DNA from 3 places in the Novacetimonas hansenii genome. Region 3 is predicted to be linked to each of the others. Evidence: riboswitches for the same ligand, from Rfam matches in the RefSeq annotation. Region 3 holds a riboswitch; each other region holds the start of a gene.
The links. Region 3 has a riboswitch for cobalamin ahead of IFJ82_RS00070 (DUF1636 domain-containing protein). Riboswitches for the same ligand answer to the same signal wherever they lie in the genome.
Positions count from the first base shown of each region.

Region 1 (8,410 bases), 1.3 Mb from region 3:
CGGGGATTATCCCGAATGGGAACTTGGCGTGCAGTTGTTCGATGATGAATTCGCGGATAAATTTGCGTTCGATATTCTCGACGCGACGAAGCTGATCCCCGAGGAACTGGTGCCCGTGCGTCGTGTCGGGCGGCTGGTACTCAATCGTGTGGTGGACAATTTCTTTGCAGAGACGGAGCAGGTTGCCTTTTGCACCCAGAATATCGTGCCGGGGATTGATTTTACCAATGATCCCCTGTTGCAGGGGCGTAACTTTTCCTATCTCGACACGCAAACCAAGCGTCTGGGTGGTCCCAATTTCACGCATATCCCCATAAATGCGCCCAAATGCCCGTTCCATAATTTCCAGCAGGACGGGCACATGGCGATGCACAACCCAAAGGGGCGCGTGAACTATGAACCCAATTCATGGTCACAGCCACATGGCGGCGCACGTGAAAACCCCATCACCGGGTTCCGCTCCTTTGCACAGGAACAGTCGGGGGCGAAAGTGCGCCAGCGCTCTGCCGCGTTTGGTGACCATTACAGTCAGGCGCGCCAGTTTTATATCAGCCAGACCCCGGTCGAGCAGACCCATATGAAGGACGCGTTCGTCTTTGAACTGAGCAAGGTTGAAACGCCTGCCATCCGCGTGCGCATGTTGGCGCACCTGCGCAATGTGGATGAAACACTTGCCCATGGCGTGGCGGACGGGCTTGGTATTTCTCCCTTGCCCGCTGCGGCCAAGCCTTTCCTGCCCGTGCGTACGGACCTGCCGGCTTCCGATGCGCTGAGTATCCTGAAAAATGGCCCCGGCAGCTTTCACGGGCGCAAGCTCGGGATCGTGGTGAGCGAAGGTACGGATGCGGACCTGCTGTCTGCCGTGCTTGAAGCTGCCCATAATGTGGGCGCGGAAACCGAACTTGTCGGTCCGCGCATCGGCAATATCTGTAACGACCGTGGCAAGGTGCTGCCGGTCATGCAGAAGATCAATGGCGGGCCGTCGGTGCTGTATGATGCTGTGGTCCTCCTTCCTTCCGCACAGGGAAGCAAGCTTCTGCTGGGCGAGGCGACGATGCGTGATTTCATTTCCGATGCCTATGCCCATGCCAAATTCATTGGATATGGGGCAGATGCCGAACCGCTACTGGATGCTGCCGGTGTCACGGCCCCTGCGCGTGATGATGGTGTCATCCGCCTGAGCAGTGGGGGTGATGCCGCATCGTTTGTAAAAGCCTGCGGTGCGCTGCGTTTCTGGCCGCGTGAACAATACATCCACGCCGTATGATATTCGTGCCCCCATCCTTCTTTTTTGCCTCTCGACCCTTGATACATGTGCGGGAGGGAGACAATGAAAAAGAAGGACGGAGGAAACGGCATGGACGAAAAACCAACCATCACCATACATTACTGCACGCGCTGCAACTGGCTGTTGCGTGCGGGATGGATGGCGCAGGAACTGCTTTCCACCTTTGGCGAGGATCTGGGCGCGGTCAGTCTGGTGCCCGGCAGTGGTGGCCGGTTTGAGATCCATGTCGGCCCGCATATGATATGGGAACGCAAACGCGATGGTGGCTTTCCCGGCCCCAAGGAACTGAAGCAGCGGGTACGTGATATCATAGCGCCCGAACGCGACCTTGGTCATACCGACCGTTAAGAGAGTGTTTAAAAACAAATCATTGATAGAAAAGAAAAGTTTTTGGGTGCCGCCTTTCGATCAAAAAAGGCGGCGTCTTCTGAAGCTTTTTAAAAAAAAGCTTCACCAAAAACCTTTATCATTTCAGTATGTTATATCTCCTGACTATTTCAAATGGCCTCTAAGATACACCGCGCATAGGTGCAAAGATCAAAACGAGGCAGCCCAACGCAGCCGCAGGCTTTTGCGGACGGGGGCGCTGTAGATTCCTGTTATTATTGTCATGTAAGTTATTGATACTTTTGATATATAATCGGTTCCCGCTGAAGCGCATGCTGTCCTCATGCCTCGTCATGGGAGGAGAAGGTCCAGTCAGGATCAAGGGCTGAATCCGGTCGGATATTTTGGGGATCACCAGCATGGCCCCCACAGGGGCATAATGTTTCCCGCAGTTGGAAGCATTGATGCATGAGCGTGGCGGCAACATCTGGTGCGTCGCTATTTACGGGGTCCGGGGGGTGCGCGATAAGGGCGCTCCGGCTTTTCGCTCTCTTTACGTTATCTGGGGCCCCATGATCCGTCTCGACACCATCAGCAAGCATAATGGCCATCGCGTGATTTTCATCGACGCTTCGGCCGCCCTCCAGAAAGGGGAGAAAGTCGGGCTTGTCGGGCCTAATGGGGCAGGTAAGACAACATTGTTTCGCCTGATTACAGGGCAGGAAGAACCTGACGAAGGGCAGGTCCTGATCGAACGTGGCCTCACTGTGGGTTTTTTCAATCAGGATGTGGGGGAGATGGCAGGCCGCAGCGCGGTCGCAGAGGTGATGGACGGTGCCGGCCCTGTGGCAGCCATCGGAGCCGAACTGTCCCAACTTGAATCCGCCATGGCGGACCCGGACCGCTTTGATGAACTGGACATCATTCTTGAACGGTTTGGCGAAGTACAGAGCCGTTTTGAGGAATTGGGCGGCTATGCCCTGGAAGGGCGTGCGCGCGAAGTCCTGCACGGGCTGGGATTCAGTCAGGAAATGATGGATGGCGATGTCGGCCGCCTGTCGGGGGGATGGAAGATGCGCGTGGCGCTGGCGCGCATCTTGCTGATGAAACCGGATGTTATGCTGCTTGATGAACCGAGCAACCATCTCGACCTCGAAAGTCTGATCTGGCTGGAGCAGTTTCTGGCCGGTTATGACGGTGCCCTGCTGATGACTTCGCACGACCGTGCCTTCATGAACAGGATCATCAACAAGGTGATCGAGATTGATGGCGGTGTATTGTCAAGTTTTTCCGGCGATTATGAGTTCTATGAACAACAGCGCGCCCTGAACGAAAAGCAGCAGCAGGCACAGTTCGAACGCCAGCAGGCCATGCTTGCCAAGGAAGTCGCCTTTATCGAGCGTTTCAAGGCGCGGGCCTCCCACGCTGCGCAGGTGCAGAGCCGGGTCAAGAAACTGGACAAAATTGATCGGATAGAGCCCCCGAAACGCCGTCAGACACTTGCCTTTACCTTCCCGCCAGCCCCCCGTTCCGGCGATGCGGTCGTCAACCTGCGCGGTGTGGACAAGGCCTATGGCAGCAGGGTGATCTACCATGATCTTGACCTGTTGATCCGCCGCCAGGAACGCTGCTGTGTGCTGGGTATCAACGGGGCGGGTAAATCGACCCTGTTGAAACTGGTCACTGGTACTATTGAACCGGACGCAGGAACCGTCACCCTTGGCGGTAGTGTCAAGATGGGATATTTCGCGCAGCATGCCATGGATCTGCTGGATGGCAATCTGACGATTTTTGAAACCCTGAACAATGCCTTCCCACTTGCTTCCCAAGGGGTACTCAGGTCACTGGCGGGCAGTTTTGGCTTCTCTGGCGACGATATCGACAAGCTGTGTCGTGTTCTGTCCGGTGGGGAAAAAGCACGTCTTGTTCTGGCCATGATGTTGTTTGACCCACCGAATTTCCTGGTGCTGGACGAACCGACCAATCACCTTGATCTCGCCACCAAGGAAATGTTGATCACGGCCCTGGCCGATTATGACGGCACGATGCTTTTCGTCTCCCATGACCGTCATTTTCTGGCAGCACTTTCCAACCGTGTCCTGGAACTTACACCAGAAGGCCTTCATCGTTATGACGGTGGTTACACGGAATATGTTGCCCGAACCGGTCGTGAAGCACCGGGCCTGCATGAATGATGGCGGCGTCATGATCAGCGGGCTGTCAGGTTTGTCAGCCGGCCGGTTGCGACAGGTGATGGTGTGCGGCAGCCATGGGTAAGCAGGACGGGTATGCACAGATAAAATCGGGTTTTCCCTTACGATGGGAAAAGGGCGATGATAGTCCTGCATGACCGATAGGGTATGGATTACCAGTGCCTGACCCACTGAAAACCGTGGGATCAGGATATATAAAGAGATGGAGTGGGGCATTGCTACAGAAACTTCGGGAGATCAATCATGATCGTACGCTTCTGGTGAATGCGGGGGTGTGTTTCTGCGTGATTGCCATGCTTGGCCTGGGCAACCTGTTTTGCAGTTTCGTGCTGCATACCGATATGTCGTACCTGATGCCATGGCTGCTGGTGGGGGTGATATCCTATTTCTTTTTGCCGAGCCTGATTCTTTGGATCGCAACTGGACATCCATCCTGACAATTAAACTAAGGTGTCGGGAATTACGTGACAGATCGCAATGGCGATATCATGCTGCCCTCACTGGGTATGCAGCATGTGTCAGATGTTTTGGGGCGCAGAGGATAAATCGTAATCAACGGCTTTGGCGGGGACAGGTAACGCGGTGAGTATGGTGAAACACGGCATAGTTGTCATGATTTTTCCATATGCCGTAATCGACGTCGCAAGGGTTCATCAACAAATCGCATTACACCATATGCAAATATTGTCAGAGATGTCACGCTCAGCCCGATAATGAGTGCGGTCATGCCGTAACCAATGGTATGATGCTGGTAAAAATTCATGAAAATCCATAAGGCGACATAATGCGTCATGTAAAGTGGATAAGATAAGCGGCCAAGAAAAGAGCACAACTTCTCCGTAACGCCGAATACATGTATTCCCGCACCCATCATGATGAGTAATGGATAAAATACAAAAACGACCAATTCTTCCGCAAGCCATTCATGCGAGAAGAAAGGCATTACAAACGTCAGCACAAGCAATGCACCGAGGGCATAGAAATGTAGGTTATTTTTCCATATGAGGTGGTAACGATAAATGAAAAGACCTGCCAGAAATGAAAAGCTGACACGTGCGGCACCAGTCCAGAAGCCATTTGCATCCCATCCGTTATAAATCCATCCATCACGATAGCCACAAATGCCGAGCCACAGAGCTGCGATGCAGAGAAGAACGCCAAGTGCAGGCCGGGCGACACGCCACAAAACAAGCGCATATACGATACTGGCGATATATTCCCAGAACAAAGACCATTCCGGTGCATTGAGGCCAAAGAGATTGTGCGTGCGTTCGACCATCGTTGGATAGGGCACAACCAGAAGTGTTGTTAAAAAAAGCATGGCGATGCGGTCGACACCATAAGAAGCAGGCACCGGCATGAAGGGATCAAACAGAAAAGCCAGAAGGCCAAGAACCGCACCGAACACAACCATGGGATGAAGCCGGATCAGGCGATGGCGAACAAAACGTATGAAACCAAGGGTTCGTATCCTGTCATCATAAGCATAGCCCATGACAAATCCTGACAGGCAGAAGAAAAAATCAACAGCCAGGAAGCCATGTCCAATAAAATTCTTTGTATAGTCCAGGATAGCCATTTCCATAAAGTGGAAGATGACAACGGAAATGGCTGCCAAACCGCGAAGGCCGTCGAGAGCAACAAAATGCTTGCGGTGTTCGACTTCTGTTATCGCCTCGGCATCGGATTGAGACATGAGAGTCCTTTGACATTTTATCGTCAGGTCATAAGGCGGCAATATATTTCGATATTTTAACGAAATTCAAGCTTATTACAGCTCACCCCCGCGTGATCGCATCCGCCATGCTGATCGTAGGGCCAGAGCCCGCCAGGCGTCGATATAACCTGCGCGGGATCGAATAGCCATGGCAATGATGAGTGGGAAAAGAACAGGGGAGTGCCTGGCAGTGTCCGTCTGCTAACGAAGTGCAATAAGGATAATTTTATAAATATTTTCAGTGAATTAATTTGGATTTTGAGTATTTTTTTAAGTGATGTCATCCAAAATGATGCATTTATCAGCGATCTGTTTGTTGGGTGCTTGAGTGCATTTCCTGTGCCCATCCGGATTATGTCAGAAGGTCTGGCGCGTATGGTGTTGACGCTATGTGCCGCCGGATATTCCACGGGCGCGAGTTTGAGCGGCAGGGGGGCAGAGCATCAGTGTTACTGAAGCCCATGGCATGAAAAGGTGTCTTGGGACAAAGGCTCCGTACCGCAGGCTGTGTCCGTGGGGATCATCATCACCATGGTCATCGAAGCGGTTTACCTGCATGCCTGTCACCACGTCTTTTACAAGGGCAACGTTTTGGTGGTTTGTCATATGTTCTGTGGGCTGTATGCAAGGGACATAAAAGAAATGCATATGCAGCCTTGCTTTTTGAAGGTAGAGAATTTTATAAAGCGGGTTATCAAGTCAACGGTCCCGTGCGAACGGGTGAAAAGGGAATGCTGTGCAACTCCGGCTGGGGAAGTCGCCCCGGGGGTTCAGTCAGCAACTGTCCCCGCAACTGTAGGCGGCGAATGTTACAACCATGCTACCATCTGGTGGCAGCCACTGACCTCGGTTGGGAAGGCGGATGTGACGTGATGACCCGTAAGTCAGGAGACCTGCCGTTGAGTTCAGATTGTCGCCGGGCGGGCTGAGCCGGAGGCGGGTCAAGGTCTCATGTATTTTCTTCTGTAATGCCGTGTCATGGCGATGTGCAGGTCGGTTTCCCGGTCGGGGGCTGGCGGCATCTGGAATTGTTGCTTTTTTTACCAACACTGCCACCTGACAGGCTCCTTTTCATGATCTATTTCCGCTCCCCCTGCGTTTCGCGGCGCAGGGTCCGTGCATTTTTTGTCAATTGCATGCTGGCAAGCAGCGTTGTCGCATATTCACATGCCTATGCTCAGGCCCCCCAGACCCAGATTGAGGAAGACCGCGCCCGGCTGGGCAATTCCACACCATTGGTGGAACAGATTGACCCCGCGACCGTGCGTGATTCACAACGCGCGCAGGCTGATGCGCAGGAAAAGGCTGCCGGGGATGACAGGCTCGACACCAGCGGCAATCTGCTGGGCGATATGTGGGGGGCACGATCATGGTTGTACAGGCATGGTGTCACTTTTGATATTCAGGAGGTTGATGAAGTCTGGGGCAATGGCACAGGCGGCACGCCGTCGTCCAATGATGGTGCGTCAGGTTCGGGCACTGGTCCGGCCTATGACGGTGTGACCATGCCGACGTTAAGCATTGATACTGAAAAGCTGTTTGGCCTGAAGGGCGGATTGTTCAATGTCAGTGCGTTGCAGACACGCGGGCGTTCAATCTCGCAGGATCATCTTGCCAATTTCAATCCCATCAGTGGCTTCGAGGCTGATCGCTCCACCCGCCTGTTTGAATTATGGTACCAGCAATCCTTTTTGAATGGGAAACTGGACATAAAGATCGGGCAGCAGGATCTTGATACTGAATTCCTGATCAGTGATTATGCATCTCTTTACCTGAATTCAAACTTTGGCTGGCCGATGGCGCCTTCGGTCAACCTGTATGGCGGTGGTCCGTCGTGGCCACTATCCTCGCCTGCCGTTCGCGTCCGTTACCGGCCAAGCGAGAAGTTCACCTTCATGTTCGCGGCTGCCGATGATAATCCGCCAGGTAACCGTACCAATTCCTTTGCCATACAGAATGGCGGTAACGGCGCGGATCCGACAAATCAGGTCACTAATGATGGCAGCGGGACACAGTTCAACATGGGCACAGGCGCCCTGCTGATTACTGAATTGCAATACGCACTGAACCCACAGCCGGCTGATATGTCGAATGTAACCAAGGATCCGGGCTTGCCGGGTGTGTACAAGTTGGGTGGGTATTACGATACCGCAAAATTCCCCGATTATCGCTATAACAACATGGGCAAGCCTCTTGGTGGCGCTGATGACAGCACCGGGATCCCGCGCTGGGACCGCGGGGACTGGATGGTCTACGGCATCATTGACCAGATGATCTGGCGTCCGTCACTGACCTCGGCCCGGTCGGTCGGGGTGTTTGTGCGCGCCACGGGCAATGGTGGCGATCGTAATCTGATCAGCTTTGCAATGGATGCAGGCTTCAACCTGAAGGCCCCATTCCGTGGCCGTGCCAATGACACACTCGGGCTGGGCTGGGGGATTGGCCGCGCCAGTTCGGGGGAGCGTCAGTTCGACCGCAATGTGGCACAGACTGGTACTTACAGCCCGGTGCAAGGGAATGAAAATCATCTCGAACTGACCTATCAGGCGCAGGTAACTCCCTGGCTGGTTATGCAGCCGGATTTTCAATATGTATGGCATCCTTCGGGCGGGGTGCGTGATTATGGTGTCTCCTATAACCGTCATGTTGGTAACGAGGCCATTTTCGGCCTGCATGGCAGCATTACATTCTGATTTATGATGATAGATGCTTATATATGAAGATTATAGGAAATTAAGAATCAGGTGCGTGGCATGCCTCAAGCGGCATGGTCTTTTTTAAGTCCATGTCACGACAGGATGTTTCTTGCCATGTCGTGCGACTGCGTCGTGTTCAGGGGATATCCTGAATGCCGGGAAATATAAT
Region 1 is NZ_CP062147.1:2,265,242-2,273,651, reverse strand. It holds gene IFJ82_RS10015 (catalase) at 1-1,267, shown strand, start outside; gene IFJ82_RS10010 (SelT/SelW/SelH family protein) at 1,358-1,636, shown strand; gene IFJ82_RS10005 (ABC-F family ATP-binding cassette domain-containing protein) at 2,188-3,810, shown strand; gene IFJ82_RS10000 (hypothetical protein) at 4,044-4,265, shown strand; gene IFJ82_RS09995 (acyltransferase family protein) at 4,439-5,524, opposite strand; cobalamin riboswitch at 6,232-6,460, shown strand; gene IFJ82_RS09990 (carbohydrate porin) at 6,682-8,238, shown strand.
Region 1: another riboswitch for cobalamin. It lies ahead of IFJ82_RS09990 (carbohydrate porin); the one in region 3 lies ahead of IFJ82_RS00070 (DUF1636 domain-containing protein).

Region 2 (7,044 bases), 1.3 Mb from region 3:
GGATATTCGGAAAAAGGCAATCCGAACCTGAAAGCCGAGCAGTTGATCGGTTATGATGCGGGGGTGGAGCAGAAATTGCTGCACGATCATCTGAATTTTGGGGCAACATGGTACGACAACAGGGTCAGGAACCTGATCCAGTCTTCCGTATCAGTGGATTCATCGTATAATTATACCTATTCCTATGCCAATGTTGCCAAGGCCCGGATGTATGGTGTGGAAGCTTTCCTGAACTGGAAGGCATTGAATACCCTGGAGTTCAATCTGAGCTATACTTGGACACATGCCCGCGATGCAACGGACGGCGCCGAGCTTCAGCGCCGTCCCCAGCACAAGTTCAATTTCAATACGACATGGACACCAATCCGCGACCTGACATTTTCGGGCAATATCCTGTATACCAGTGCCTGGCGCGATGTGCCGGTCATCGGCGGGGCGACATGCAGCGTTTGCGCCAGGGGGCATGGATATTTCACCATTGATGTGGCTGCCAATTATAAGGTCAATCGCTATGTTTCCGTTTATGCCCGTGCGGATAACCTGTTGAACCGCCAGTTCGAGGACCCGATTGGCTATCTGCAGCCCGGTCGTGCTGGTTATGGTGGTTTCATGCTGAATTATTGACATGAAAAGGATGCTTGCGGGATTTGTCGCCGGGATGCTTGCCTGTGTCCCGATGGCGGCACGGGCGCAGCCTGTGGCGCGTGTGGTGTCGCTCAACCTTTGCACGGACCAGTTGCTGCTGTTATTGGCCGCACCGGGGCAGGTCGTGGGGATTACACCACTGGCGCGCGACTGCTGGAACGCGGTATTGTGCGCGCAGGCCGCGCGCGTGCCAGTGATGCGGCCCACGTCGGAAAATGTCGTGGCCGCCCATCCCGATGTCGTGCTGGGTGGTGTCTATACAGCGACGTTGGCCATGCAGGCTGCACGGGAAAGCGGGGCGAAGGTCATTACCCTGCCACCAGCAAAATCACTGACGGATATCGCCTCACAGATCATGATCGTGGCGAGTGCGATTGGTGTGCCCGAACGTGGGCGTGAACTGGCTGGCGCCTTTGCGCTGCGCCTTGCCTCCTTTCCATCAGGACGGTCTGCCACCGATCCCACGGCTGCGGTCTATGCCGCCAACGGGTTCGTGACCCATGCGGGTTCGTTGCCTGATGATGTCCTTGCCCATGCGGGCCTGCGTAATTATGCAACCGTCATGGGGCATGAAGGGTCTTCACGCTTTCCTATGGAGGTGCTGATCGCGCATCCGCCCGACCTGCTGGTCCTCGACCGTTCGGGACGGGGGCGTTCCCTTGCACAATCAATGCTTGACCATCCTGCACTGCGGCAGGCCTTTGCCGGTGCGCATCACCTCGACCTGCCAGCGCGCCTGTGGTTATGTGGCCTGCCACAGACACTGGATGCAGTGGCGATGCTGCGTGCTGCCCGCGGTCATCTTGGAATCCCACAGTGAAACAGTTCGGGCATGGAACCCTGTTGCTCAATACGCTGCTGCTGCTTGGGGTGGTGGGCCTGTTCGGGGCGTCGTTGATGTGGGGGGAAACCAGCATCATGTTTTCGCATGCACTGGCGGACCTGATGGCGGGGCGACATACGGCCGGTGCGATCATCGTGGCGCAACTGCGTCTGCCGCGCACCCTGTTGGCCATTATGGTGGGTGGCACACTGGGCCTGTCGGGTGCGGTCCTGCAGGGATATCTGCGAAACCCGCTGGCGGACCCCGGTATTCTGGGCGTATCGGGTGGGGCGGCACTTGGTGCGGTATGCGTGTTTTATACCGGCCTCATGCAGCTTTCCATCGCGGCCCTGCCGCTTGGTGGCCTGACGGGGGCCCTGTGCGCGGCTGCCGTGCTGATGGGGGTGGTGGGGCGTGGCGGGACACTGGTGCTTTTACTGGCGGGGGCGGCACTTAGCAGTTTTACCGCCGCGCTGACGGCGCTGGTGCTGAACCTTGTCCCCAGTCCGTATGCATCCTTTGAAATCATGCATTGGCTTATGGGGTCACTGACTGACCGGACCTTTACCCATGTCTGGATCTGCCTGCCCGGTGTGGTGTGTGGCACGCTGTTTATGCTGTCCTGCGCACGTGCGCTCGATGCGCTGGCGCTGGGTACGGATGTGGCGGAAAGCCTTGGGTTCCGGCTTCATGCGCCATGGGGGATACAGACGCGCGTCGTGCTTGGCCCGGCTCTTGCCGTTGGGGCGTGTGTGGCGGTTTCCGGTGCGATTGGCTTTGTGGGGTTGGTGGTGCCGCATCTGTTGCGCCCGTTGACGGGGCACCAGCCTTCACGCCTGCTTGTGCCGTCCTTTCTGGGTGGCGGACTGTTGCTCCTGGTGGCGGATATGGTTGTGCGCCTGGCGGCAAGCGGGCCTGAACTACAGCTTGGCGTATTGACGGCATTGGTTGGTGCGCCGGTTTTTTTCGCCCGTGTCATCATCCTTAAAAGGAGCAGCCCATGAGCTTGCTTCATGCGTGCGGCGTCTCGCTCAGACGGGGGGAACGTGCTGTCGTTTCCGCCGCTGCCCTTACCCTGGAACGGGGGCGGGTTGTGGGCCTGATCGGACCGAACGGGGCGGGGAAAAGCACGTTCATGCGTATGCTTGCGGGGTTACAGGCCCCCGATTGTGGGAAGATCCAGCTTCTTGGGCGTGACATGGGGCAGATCCCCCCCGCAATGAGGGCAAGGCAACTGGCCTTTATCCCGCAAGATGGGGGAATGCCGCCGCCGATGCCCGTCCGTAATCTGGTGGCACTTGGGCGCCTGCCACATGGACAGGCCAACATGCATGCGATAGGGCATCCTGCGGTGCAACGTGCGCTGGAGGCAACAGGCCTGCTGGACCTGTCTGCCCGTCCGGCCAGTCATCTTTCGGGTGGAGAGCGGGCGCGTATGAACCTCGCGCGTGCGCTGGCGACCGATACGCCTGTTGTTGTGGCGGATGAACCGATTGCTGCCCTTGACCCTGCCCATGCCCTGTCCATGATGCAGCTTTTCCGTGAACAGGCCGCACAAGGTAAGGGGATTGTCGTTGTGTTGCATGATCTGGTGCTGGCAACGCGGTTTTGCGATGAACTTGTGCTGATGGATGATGGCTCCATCATTCGACATGGCCCTGCAACACAGGTGCTGGATGATGATATCATGCATGCAGTGTACGGGGTAACGGTCAGGCGGATCGGGGATGCTGTCATTCCGTGGGAACTCTGTCGATAAGGCATCTTGATGTAATCCGGGCTGTTTTTTTACGAATCCGTTATTTCCCCGGATTATTGTTTGCAAAAACCTTTCCGGACATTTGCGGGGCTGGGACTGATCTGCGAATGCATTTCGAAAAAATCTTCAGGATATCTTGCATCTGGCGGAAAAATGCAGGCACTATCAACTTCTATCAAGTCGATGGTCCCGTGCGAGCGGGCTAACAGGGAACGCCGTCATGCTCCGGCCGGGTCATAAGCCCGGGAGCCAAGTCGGAGGCTGCTCCCGCAACTGTAGGCGGTATGTCGCCGGTTCATTTACCCCCATGGGGTAGGTCACTGTTTCCACGATCAAGGGAATGGGAAGGCAGGAACCGGCAGGCCATGATCCGTGAGCCAGGAGACCTGCCATCGTCATTTGCCAAGCCGTCGGACGGGATGTGCCGAAGGCGGGAGAAGCCTATGCCCATCAGGCAGGAAGCCACGTGCCATGGCGATATGGCAGGTAACGCATCCACGCGTTGCAGTTTTATGAAAATCACACGAAAAATAACGTCTTTTCTGACTGCGCCGCCCCAGGTCCCGTGTGGCCGATATTGTGGGAGGCATTGAAGCGAGTATGGCACGGATTATATCGGACATAACCGCGCCGGTGCGGATGCCGCGTCTGCCCCATGATATCCGGCGTGTGCGGAGTAACCCTGATTTCTGGTATCCCGTTGCCTGGTCGCGTGAACTGCGTCGGGGCAGGGCGATCGGGGTACGTTATGCAGGGCAGCCGATTGTCGTGGTCAGGCCAGAGGCCGGTGCGATCTTTGCGCTTGATGATGTCTGTCCCCATCGTCAGGTTCCTCTGAGCAAAGGAGATGTATGTGGGGATTTTGTGCGCTGTGCATATCATGGGCTGAAATATAGCCGACGTGGACAGTGTTTTTCACCGGATATGAAAATCGAAGATGATCTGCCCCGACTGCGCACATGGGCCTGTCAGGAAAAGGACGGGCTGATTTTTGTTTTCATGGGGCCGATGGAAAAGTCCGACAGTGTGCCTCTGCCGGATATTCCACGTGTGCGCGATCCACATTATCGTACGCGTCATTTTGGAAAAATTGTGAAATGCCATTACAGTTTCATGCATGAAAACCTGATGGACATGAACCATCAGGTCCTGCACAGTCGTCTGGTCGGAAGTATGAAACCCCGGTTCCTGGGCATGGAACGTGGTCATGATTTTGTGGAGGCGCGCTATACCTTTGCGCGTATGGCCGGCAAGCAACCCCTGAGTGAAGCCCTGATTTATGGGCAGCGTCGGAAAGAAGGGCGCAATTTCGCCTATCGCGATGTCATGACCATCCGTACACAATATCCATATCAGGCATTGCGGATCGAGACGCAGGGCGTTGAGGAACCGGTCATGGACCTGTGGATTGCGTATGTGCCGCAGGATCGCGAGGAACAAACCAACCGTGTCTTTGGACTATTGTCCATACGCCGGTTGAAGGTTCCGTTCATACTGGATCTGGCATGGCCGTTGCTGGTTGCCTTTACGGAACGTGTCTTTGCTGAGGATCGCGAAATTGTCGAACTTGAACAGCGGGCATGGCAGGAGCAGGGCGGTGATCGGAATCAGGAAGTTTTTCCGGTTATCATGGCCTTGCGCCAACTGCTTGTCCAAAATGGGATAAGTGCGCAAACAGCCTGAAATCAGGAACCAGGGTCTGGTGCAGCTTTTCCCCCAGGACTTCAGGGGGGCTGCCATTTGAAAGGCGCGCGTCCGCCAGACCCTTTGCAGGGTTTTATGAATGGGTTATTTCCTGACGTTCTCTAAGATAGATTTTAATATGCCGGGTCGGGCTGATCGTGACATGTTTTGTCATGATTTATCCGCCATGGAATGGAATTGCGGCATGACCCATAATTCGGCAAAAGCAGATCCTGCCCCGTTGGGGTTGATGGGGTTTGGCATGACCACTGTCCTGCTCAACCTGCATAATTCAGGCATCGTTCCCATGGGGGGAGCTATTCTCGCAATGGGATTGGTGTTCGGCGGGGCGACGCAATTTGTCGCCGGCCTGCTGGAATACGGAAACAGAAATACATTTGGCATGACGGCCTTCATGTCTTATGGCGCTTTCTGGCTATCCCTCGTTGTGTTGCTGTTCTTGCCGCACTGGGGATTGGTGGCACCCTCATCACCTGCCTTGATGGGCAGCTACCTGCTGATGTGGGGCCTGTTTACTGCCATTATGACGATTGGTACGCTGCGTGCCTCGCGCATGCATCAGGTGGTGTTTTCCAGCCTGACAGTATTGTTTCTGCTGCTCGGCCTTGCCGAAATCCTTGAGCAGCCCATGTTGACGGTTATTGCCGGATATGAAGGATTATTTTGCGGGTTCAGCGCCATTTATCTGGCGGCAGTGGAATTGCTCGCAGCACAACCGGGGCACGTCGCAGCTCCTGTTGCAGTTATGGTGCCGCCTGCCGAGGTTGCAGCCTGATATTGCGGTTCCGCAAACCTGTTATGGGGGAAGGCAGCACATGCCCGATGATGCCCCATGACTGAATATAACCGCCCTTCGGGGCGGTTTTTTTTTTTTGGATATGCCGCTATATCAAGGGGCTGACGGTTACGCGTATATATGTGCTTGATCGCGCGTATCCTGCGGCGCCATAGGCATAAAAACGCGCAAATGCCCGGGGATAAGTTCTCCTGAAACGGCCAAGCCTATGGCATAATGTATAATTCTGGCACCCCGCAGGTATTTTGCGCATATGCGTGGCCCGTATGCAGGGGGCGAAACACGTTCCCTATGTCCCAATGCAAGGATATGGATTGTAATGCGCCTTGTTGTTTTTGGTTTGCCCCTGCTGATCGTGATCCTGAACTGGCTGTGGCCGTTGCCTCTATCTTTTGGGGTGAAAATGCTTGCGGCTGCATTGGTGGTCGTGGCGGCACTTTATCACTACTGGTCCCGGCTTTCCTCGGGCTCAGTCTTTGCACCGGAATTTCCCCGTCCTTTTGTTATTCTGTTCAATTGGGCCTTCGGGGCGCTTCTCTTCCTTACGCTATTGCAGGTCGTGCTTGATTTTGGTGCGCTGGCTGTTGCGTTGGTAACATGGCAGCCGGTTTATATTCCTGTCGGTGCGCGGGCGGCGGTGGGGGGAATTGCCGGCGGGCTTGCTGCGATTGGTGTGGCCAATGCGATAAGGGTGCCACCGGTCAGGGACGTGACTGTCACCATTCCCGGCCTCTCGCCCTTGTTTGACGGATATCGGCTGCTTCAGTTGACCGACATGCATATCAGTCGGCTGTTTCCTGCAAGTTGGGCTGCATCGGTTGTGGAGCGCGCCAATGCGACCGGTGCGGACATGATTGTCGTGACCGGAGATTTCATTGATGGATCGGTCGCCATGCGCTGTGCTGATGTGGCGCCGCTTGCACGACTTCATGCGCCGGATGGCGTTCTGGCAATACCGGGCAACCATGAATATTTCTTCGATTATGATGACTGGATGCACCACCTGTCGGAATTGGGGTTTCATATGCTGCTTAACCGGCATGTGGTTATCACAAGGGAAGGGGCCGAACTGGTATGCGCTGGTGTGACTGACCGCTCGGCACCAGGGCATGGGCAGGCTGGCCCGGATCTGGTTGCTGCCCTTGCAGGTTCTCCCGCTGGTGCGCCGGTTGTGCTGCTTGATCACCAACCTGGTGATGCACATACCGCTTCCAAGCTGGGCGTTGCCCTTCAACTGTCGGGGCATACGCATGGCGGGATGATTTTCGGCCTTGATCGCCTTGTTGCACGTGGGAATAGCGGTTTTGTGTCCGGGCG
Region 2 is NZ_CP062147.1:2,256,324-2,263,367, reverse strand. It holds gene IFJ82_RS09985 (TonB-dependent receptor plug domain-containing protein) at 1-624, shown strand, start outside; gene IFJ82_RS09980 (ABC transporter substrate-binding protein) at 626-1,465, shown strand; gene IFJ82_RS09975 (FecCD family ABC transporter permease) at 1,543-2,472, shown strand; gene IFJ82_RS09970 (ABC transporter ATP-binding protein) at 2,469-3,227, shown strand; cobalamin riboswitch at 3,395-3,635, shown strand; gene IFJ82_RS09965 (aromatic ring-hydroxylating oxygenase subunit alpha) at 3,828-4,910, shown strand; gene IFJ82_RS09960 (acetate uptake transporter) at 5,098-5,706, shown strand; gene IFJ82_RS09955 (metallophosphoesterase) at 6,047-7,044, shown strand, end outside.
Region 2: another riboswitch for cobalamin. It lies ahead of IFJ82_RS09965 (aromatic ring-hydroxylating oxygenase subunit alpha); the one in region 3 lies ahead of IFJ82_RS00070 (DUF1636 domain-containing protein).

Region 3 (8,410 bases):
GTCGGCGCTGCGCTGCGCCAGTACCACAGCAGACCGGGTGGGGATGGCGCGCGGGTCCATTGAAAACAGGTTGCGCCCGGTGGGCAGCACGTCGGCGCGTCCCCGCGTGGGCGCGCCCGACGGGCCGGGGGGCAGCATGTGTCCGTCCAGCGCGCGCAGCAGGCCCCCGGCCTCTGCCGCGCCGCACCCATGCAGGAGCCCTTCGAGGTCGGGTGGCGTATCCGCCCCGCAGGCCCGTGCGATGGCGGCGGCGAGTGCGCGCGCATGCGGCGGTGGGCGGCCAAAGACATGCAGCCCGTCACGGATCTGCAGGTCTTTGACATCGCACAGATAGGCATCCAGCCGTGCCAGCGCCTCATCCTCATCCCCGGTTTCCTCCGCGCCCGGACGCTGGCTGCTTTCCTCCAGCAGGCCGAGGTCGCCCGCGCGTTGCAGGATCTCCCCGCGCAGGATCGCGCCACGCCTGCGGTCCAGCCCGTCGGCGGCGGCATATTCATCAATCAGCCGTTCCAGTTCGGTGGTGCGGCCATCGCCGTGGCCTGCCGCCATGACAGGGGGGGTCATATGGCCGATGGTCACGGCCCCAAGCCGCCGCCGCGCGGTCGCGGCCTCGCCGGGGTTGTTGACAATGAAGGGATATATGACCGGCATGCCACCGGCCAGCAATGTGGGCCAGCAGTGCGCAGACGGGGCCGCAGCCTTGCCCGGCAGCCATTCCAGCGTGCCATGCGTGCCAAGGTGAACCATGGCATCGGCCCGTACCTCATGTCGCAGCCACAGGTAGAACGCGACATAGGCATGGCGCGGCGGCGTATCGGGGTCGTGATATCCCCCCTTGCGGTCCAGCCGTGACCCGCGATCGGGTTGCAGCGCCATCGTGACATGGCCCAGCGTCAGGTGACGCAGGCACAATGCCCCATCCATAACCGCCGGGTCATCGGCGGGCGCGCCCCAGCACGCGTAAAGGGCATCGCGCGCGTCCTGTGGCAGGGTGGCAAGCAGGGTTTCATACCGTGCCAGCGTCATGAACGCGGTGGCCGGCGCACGTGCCAGCAGGTGCGCCAGTGCCGCGCTGTCGGGCAGGGGGGCGTGGAGGGGGGGCTGACCCGTGTCATATCCTTCGGCGTGCAGCAGTGTCAGCAGGACCGAAAGGCTGGCGAAACTGTCCAGTCCCACGGCATGTCCCGCCTGTCCGTCGCCATTGCCGCCGTCACGTTGTGCGCCGGGATAATCCGACAGAAGGATCGCCACCCGTCGCGCGGTGGGGGACAGGTGGGACAGCCGCGCCCAGCCCCGGGCACGGGCGGCGACGATCTCCAGCCCCGGGGGGTAGGGGACATGGCGCGCGGGCAGCCCGGGGTCCGTTTCCTCCTTGAAGGAAATCGGCGCACCGGGCAGACGCCCGTCAAGTTCGGGCAGCACCACCTGCATCGCAAGGTCCGCCTGTGACAGGCCGCGCGTGCTGTCCCGCCATGCCGCCTGTGTCACGCCGGGTTGCAATGCCTGGATTACCGGCACGTTGGCGATATCAAGGGCGGATATGTCCGTCTTCTCCCCCCGGGCAGAGAAAAAGGTGACGTTGACGATGACATCGGGGGGCGCATCCGCCAGCCAGTCACGCACCATCGTCGCACATGCCGGGTCCTTGAGCGAGGTGACATAAAACAGGTCCGCCCCGATCCCGTGTCGTGCCAGCGCGTCCGACAGGGCAAGAATGGGGGCGATGTCGCCTGCCAGCAGGTGACTGCGATAGAACACGACACCCGCGCGCAGTGGCAGCGCCGGGTCCGCCGTGCGCAGCAGGCCGGCGGGGGCCAGAGGCTCGACATGCAGAGGCTCGGCATGCAGGGGGGCGATGCCCGCTGTTGCGGCAGGCAGGGTGTCAGCAGGTGTGCTCCGGGATGAGGGCACTTCGGCGCGGTCGGTTGCGATGGGGTGCGCACCCCTGTCCTGTCCCATGTCCTGCCCCCGCGCAAGGTCCGCCATCAGGCGTAAGGCGGCGGCCATGTTGCGTGGGCCGCCCGCGCGCAGCAGTGCGTCAAGATGGTCGAGCGTGGGGGCCGCGATGTTCGACAGTGCGGCCAGACGCGGGTCGGGGCGTGCGTCGCCCGCCACCAGCGCCAGGGGGATGCCGGCGTCGCGACATGCGCGCGAGACTTCTTCCCCCCCGTAACGCCAGTATTCCATCCCGCCAAGCAGGCGCACCACGACGCAGCGTGACCGCAGGAGGGTATCACTTACATACAGGTCGATCGACATGGGATGCAGCAGGCGTGACAGGCTGGCGATCCGCACGCTGGCCCCACCTGCCGCCCCGGCATCGGCCGCCGCACGCAGGGCGAGCAGGTCGCTGTCGGAAAATGACAGGAACACGATATCGGCGGGTGCGTGGCCGAGGTCTTCGGCCACCGCGTCCTCGTCGAGGCTGCGGACTTCACGCGCCAGAAGATGCATGTGCGTTGCCTCTGTGTTTTGTGCCCGGTTTCGTGTTCATGGACAGCGCCGCCAAGGACACCGCCGGGCGGCGGGGGTGCGGCATCAGGGGATATTGATAAAGGCATAAAGGCCTGTGGATGCCGCCTTTTTACAAATGAAGCGACATCCGTCCGAAGCTTTTATAACCCCGCGACTGTTTTTCGATGGTCCTGTTTTCGACCGTCCTGTCAGGTCCGTTGCAGGTCCGCCTCGATCGCCGCGCGCGGCAGGCCCTTTTGACCGATGATGACAAGGTTGCCCGTGCGTGGCGCATCCTGTGACAGGGGGCGGTCGAACTGGTGGCGGAACCGGCTGCCCACGCCCTGCACCGCCAGGCGCATCGGTTTGCCGCGTACGGCGGCGAATCCCTTCATGCGCAGGATGTCATATTTTTCCGCCACGTGGGCCAGATGCGTGACAAAGGCGTCCGCGCTGTTCTGTTCGGGAATGGGGGCGACGAAGCTTTCGAAATCGTCATGCTCATGCTCGCCCCCTTCCGCATCATGGTGGGAGGGGCGGGCCGCAAGGTCATCTTCGGCCGCCGCATCCATGCCCAGCAGGACAACGGGGTCCACCTGCCCGTCCACGGTATGGATGACCTTGACCGCGCGGGGGATTTCGGCGCGGATCTCACGCTCCACCATGGTGATCTGATCTGGTGTCATCAGGTCGGTCTTGTTGATGATCACCATGTCCGCCGAAAGGAGCTGGTCTTCGTAAACTTCCGCAAGCGGGTTGTCGTGGTCCAGTGACGGGTCGGCCTGGCGCTGGCGTGCGATTTCATCCGGGTCGTCGGCGAAACGCCCGGCCGCGACGGCGGGGCCATCAACCACGGTGACAACGCCATCGACGGTCATGCGCGTGCGCACCGTGGGCCAGCCGAATGCCTTGAGCAGTGGCTTGGGCAGGGCAAGGCCGGACGTCTCGATCACGATATGCTCCGGCGGATCAGCCCGGTCGAGCAGCGCCTCCATCGTCGGCAGGAAATCATCCGCCACGGTGCAGCACAGGCAGCCATTGGTCAGTTCGACAATATCGTCATCCCGGCATCCTTCCACCCCGCAGGCACGCAGCGTTTCGCCATCAATGCCCAGCGTGCCGAATTCGTTGACGACAATCGCGATGCGCCGTCCGCGCGCCTGTGCCAGCACATGGCGCAGCAGCGTCGTCTTGCCCGCGCCAAGAAAGCCGGTGATGACGGTGACAGGTACCTTCGCACGGGCGGCGCGGGTGGCGGGACGGGAGGAGGGGGATACGGTCATGAAGAGTGCTCCGTCAGGAGGGCGGCGGGAAAACGGCCCAGCACCATGTCCGACAGAGAGGCCGGACGGCGCGAAGGCATGACACTGCCGCTGTGCGAGGCGGCATAGGCGGCAAGGTAGATCATCAGGTCGTCGGCCTTTTCAGGACCAAGATGGCCAAGCAGCCATCCCCATTTCCCCGGCATGGCGACGACGGCGGTGCAGCCACGATCGCACGCGGCAAGGCATTTGACCTCATGCACCACGACATTGGTGTCGTGCGTGCGCGTCAGCATCTGTTCATACAGGGCGCGCCCGGGTGGTGCGGCGCCAACCGGCAGCCCGCGCAGGCACGTAACGCAGACATGGAGATGGATGGCGCGAAGGTCGGGGCGGGTGGTGGTATGGGGGGCGTCGGAAGGGGGGGCACCTGTGGTCATTGCACGTGTCGTCCTGCGCTGTCGCCGCGTCATCCCGATGGGATGGCGGCCATGGCCGGGGTGCATCGACCGTGCGGCATCGGGGCCGATGCATGGCACGGACATCAGGATACCGCCGCATTTCCAGGCACCCCGCCGGACCTGCGACATTCAGTGGTCGTGCCATGTCCCGGAACTGGTGTGGGACATGGCGATGATGGCAGGTCTCCTGACTTGTGGCCGGGGCATGGACAGTGTCCCTGCCGCCGCATCCGGCGCCTTCCCGGCCAGACTGGCCAGTGACGTGCCGCACCCTTTTGTAAAGGGACGGCCTGCTGGATGTTTGAGACCACCTACAGTTGCGGGGGCAGTGACGGCATTGCGGGCGGCAACCTGCCGCGCCACGCACCGTGCTTCCCTGTTTCTTCCCTTACGGGAACCATCATGCGGGCTTTTACACGCGCCCGCGATGTGGTGTCAAAACGTGATGGCCGCCCCTGCCTCACGCACACGCCACCTGTTATGGAATGTCACGAGGGTGCGGGTGCATGGTCCGATATCAAGGGCCGCGAACGCCTCTGCCCCCGTGCTAAGCGTCGCCAGCACAAGGGCGCGTATGACCATGGTGTCCGCGATGACCATCATGTTTGCATGCCCGGTGGGGCAGCGCGACAGCCAGTCCGCCGCGCGCACCAGCACCGCGCGCAGGCTTTCACCGTCTGGCGGTGCGAAATCCGGGTCCGCGATCCAGCGTGCGACGTCGGGCGCCGGCAGGTCATGCAGGGCGCGGCCGTGCCACGCGCCGTGGTCGCGTGCGCGCAGGGCGGCGTGCGCAATGGGCGTGCGCCCCGCCCATTGCGCAACAGGGATGGCGGTATCATCGCCACAGGCAACGGGTGCCGTGGCGCACAGATGCGCCGCCTGTCCGGGGGGCAGGGGGGGCAGGTCATCACGTGTGGGGATGATGGCGCGACGCAGGCAGTCAGGCGCGGGCAGGGACAGGCAGGTCAGGTGCATGGGGGCGGTGTGTCAAAGTTCCGGGGGAAATGGGGGATGTTGGAAATGGCTGGCGCAGTGTCTTTCAGGTCGCTTCATGCGAAAGTCTGTTCGAAACCAACGGATTGATGAAAATATGCGTTGTCGCCTTGGGCGGTGTGACAAGACAGGGCGCATCACCAACTGGAATAATAAATGTTTTTGGCACAATTCCTTTCCAAAAGCCTTGAAGGATGTGGCCCTCATGAAAAAACGCAGTCATCATACCATGTCATTATTTTTTATCGGCGACCTATTTTCTGGGAATCTCATAATTTTTAGAGATTGTTTAAAAACAACGCGTTGATAAAAAACAAGAAAAGTTTTTGGGTGCCGCCTTTTTCCAAAAAGCTTCAGAAGACATCGCATTTTCAAAAAACAGCAACACCAAAAAACTGTTCTTATTTTTATCAATGATTTGTTTTCAAACAGGCTTTCGGCGTCCTCATTGAGATCTTGATGCCAGGATCTCTTGAGGTCGGGGATTTTTGTTGAAGCGTTGTGTTGGGACATCTTGTCGGGGCAGGATCATATAAGGCGACGGGCGCCCCTGTGTCGTGGCCCTGTGTCCCCGGTCGTTCGTAAACGGAGCGTTCATAAAAACGGCGTCACTGTTTTTCATCGTCGGCGTTTTCCCCGCGTGCGCATGCCCGATGCCCACCGGCAAGGGGGCGGAAGCGTTTGCCGAGGGGTCCGAAATCGGTTAGTCGGGGATCACGACTGATCAGGGAGTGCATTTTGCCATGAACCACACATCTTCTGTCCTGCCTGCGGGTGGCCTGTCTTCCGCGCCTGTCGCGATTCCGGTTCGTGACCTGCTGCCGTGGGCGGTCTTCGGCCTCGTGATTGCTTCGCTGCTGCTGTATTTCGTGGGCGCGGAACAGGGTGCGACCTCGCTGGTGTCGGGGCATTATGTCCATGAATTCGTCCATGATGGACGTCACCTGCTCGGCTTCCCCTGCCACTGACGTTTCCTGTCGGCTGCTGTCCGGGCGGGTTCTCCGGGCGGCAGGTTGGCCATTGCGGTTGCTTTTGTGGCGGAGTGTTCGCGCGCCCAGTGGCGTGATGGCCCCACCTGTTGCGCGCCAGCATTATGGTGCGGGTATTGCGGCCTAGGCATCGTGGGTGTTGACGACGATGCGCCCACGCACATTGCCCGCCAGAAGCCGCGGTGACGTCGCGATCGCCTGTTTCAGGGGGATGTCTGCGCATATCGAATCGACCAGCGCGGGATCAAGGTCACGCTCCAGCCTGGCCCATGCCGCCATGCGCTGGTCACGTGGGCACGTGACGCTGTCGATTCCCTGCAGGGTAACGCCGCGCAGGATAAAGGGCGCAACCGTCAGCGGCAGGTCCATTCCCGCCGTCAGACCGCATGCGGCGATGACGCCCCCCGGTCGCATGCTGGCGCATAACGCCGCCAGCATTTTTCCCCCCGCCACATCTATGGCCCCGCGCCATCGGGCTGCCTGCAATGGGCGAGCGGTATGGGACAGGGCCGAACGCCCCACCACTTCTGCCGCGCCCAGCATGTGAAGGTAGCCCGTCAGGTCGTCGCGCCCGGTCACGGCCACCACCCGGTATCCCAGCCGTGCCAGAAGGGCGATGGCAATACCACCCACGCCGCCGCCTGCGCCGGTCACGGCGATTTCGCCATCACCGGGGGTGACGCCCCCTTTTTCCAGCGCCATGACGCACAGCATCGCGGTATAGCCCGCCGTGCCGATACCCATGCATTGACGTGCGGAAAAGTTGCGGGGGCGCGGCAGCAGCCATTTCCCATGTACGCGCGCCATCTGTGACAGGCCACCCCAGTGTTCCTCCCCCAATCCCCACCCGTTGGCGATCACCTGGTCGCCGGGGCGGTAGATGGGGTCATCCGATGCGATGATTTCCCCCGCAAGGTCGATGCCGGGGATCATCGGGAAACGCCGCACCACCGGGCCGCGCCCCGTAATGGCCAGTGCGTCCTTGTAATTGAGCGAGGAATAATCGACGCGTATCGTGATCTCGCCTTCGGGTAACGCTGCGCGCTCAAGGCTGCGTATGCTGGCCCGTGATCCCGTGCGGGTCTTGTCGATCATGATGGCGTTGAACATCGGCGCGCTCTCCGGGATATCATGGCAGGCAGGGGTACTCCCCTGTCCAGATTGCGGTCCGTAACCTGTGATGAATCAGGATAAGATGACCGGGTCTCGAAAACTTGTGCAATTTCCTGAACGGATTGCCCGCGTGCTCGACCCGCACGGGGATGTGCGCGGGCGCCGGGCATGCGGACGCGCGATAGGCGCAGGTTTTCGTGTGCCTGTGCAGCGACATCCGCGTGAACTGTCTGTTTTGTGATCTGGATATGTGCTGGGCTGGTGCGCTCATGCAAATATGGCGCGACATGTTCGCACATGATGGATCGGATAACGAAAGCAGGACGCCGATGACAGCCTATCGCAACACACAGCTTTATATCGACGGGACATGGACCGATGGCACGGGGGGGCGCACGATTGACGTGCTCAACCCCGCCACGGCGCAGGTCATCGGCCATGTCGCCCATGCCGCACCGCCCGACCTGCGTCGTGCGCTTGATGCGGCGGCGCGCGGCTTTGTCACGTGGGGACGCATGTCCCCGCTGGAACGTTCCGGCATCCTGCGCCGCGCGGCGGCCCTTTTGCGTGAACGCAGCGGTGACATCGCGGCGCTGATGACGATGGAACAGGGCAAGCCCGTGGGCGAGGCACGGACCGAACTGCTCGCAGCTGCCGATGTCGTGGACTGGATGGCCGAAGAGGGGCGCCGCACCTATGGCCGTATCGTTCCCGCCCGTGCGCCGGGCATCATGCAGGAGGTAATCCGCAGCCCGGTCGGTCCCGTGGCCGCGTTCTGCCCATGGAATTTCCCTGTAAACCAGGTCGCGCGCAAGGTGGGGGCCGCATTGGCGGCGGGATGTTCGATCATCGTCAAGGCGGCGGAGGAAACCCCGGCATCACCTGCGGAGTTCATTCGCACGCTGGCGGATGCGGGTGTTCCGGCGGGTGTGCTGGGCCTTGTCTATGGCACCCCGGCGGAGATTTCGCAGACCCTGATCGCCGATCCCATCATCCGCAAGGTGACGTTCACAGGCTCCACGCCGGTGGGCAAGCACCTTGCCGCGCTTGCGGGCGCGCACATGAAGCGCGCGACGATGGAACTGGGCGGGCATGCGCCCGTGATCATCAGTGCCGATGCGGATATGGACCGCGCGGT
Region 3 is NZ_CP062147.1:11,634-20,043, reverse strand. It holds gene cobN (cobaltochelatase subunit CobN) at 1-2,454, opposite strand, end outside; gene cobW (cobalamin biosynthesis protein CobW) at 2,664-3,737, opposite strand; gene IFJ82_RS00070 (DUF1636 domain-containing protein) at 3,734-4,261, opposite strand; cobalamin riboswitch at 4,338-4,594, opposite strand; gene IFJ82_RS00065 (histidine phosphatase family protein) at 4,613-5,152, opposite strand; gene IFJ82_RS00060 (CbtB domain-containing protein) at 5,914-6,138, shown strand; gene acuI (acrylyl-CoA reductase (NADPH)) at 6,283-7,269, opposite strand; gene IFJ82_RS00050 (NAD-dependent succinate-semialdehyde dehydrogenase) at 7,602-8,410, shown strand, end outside.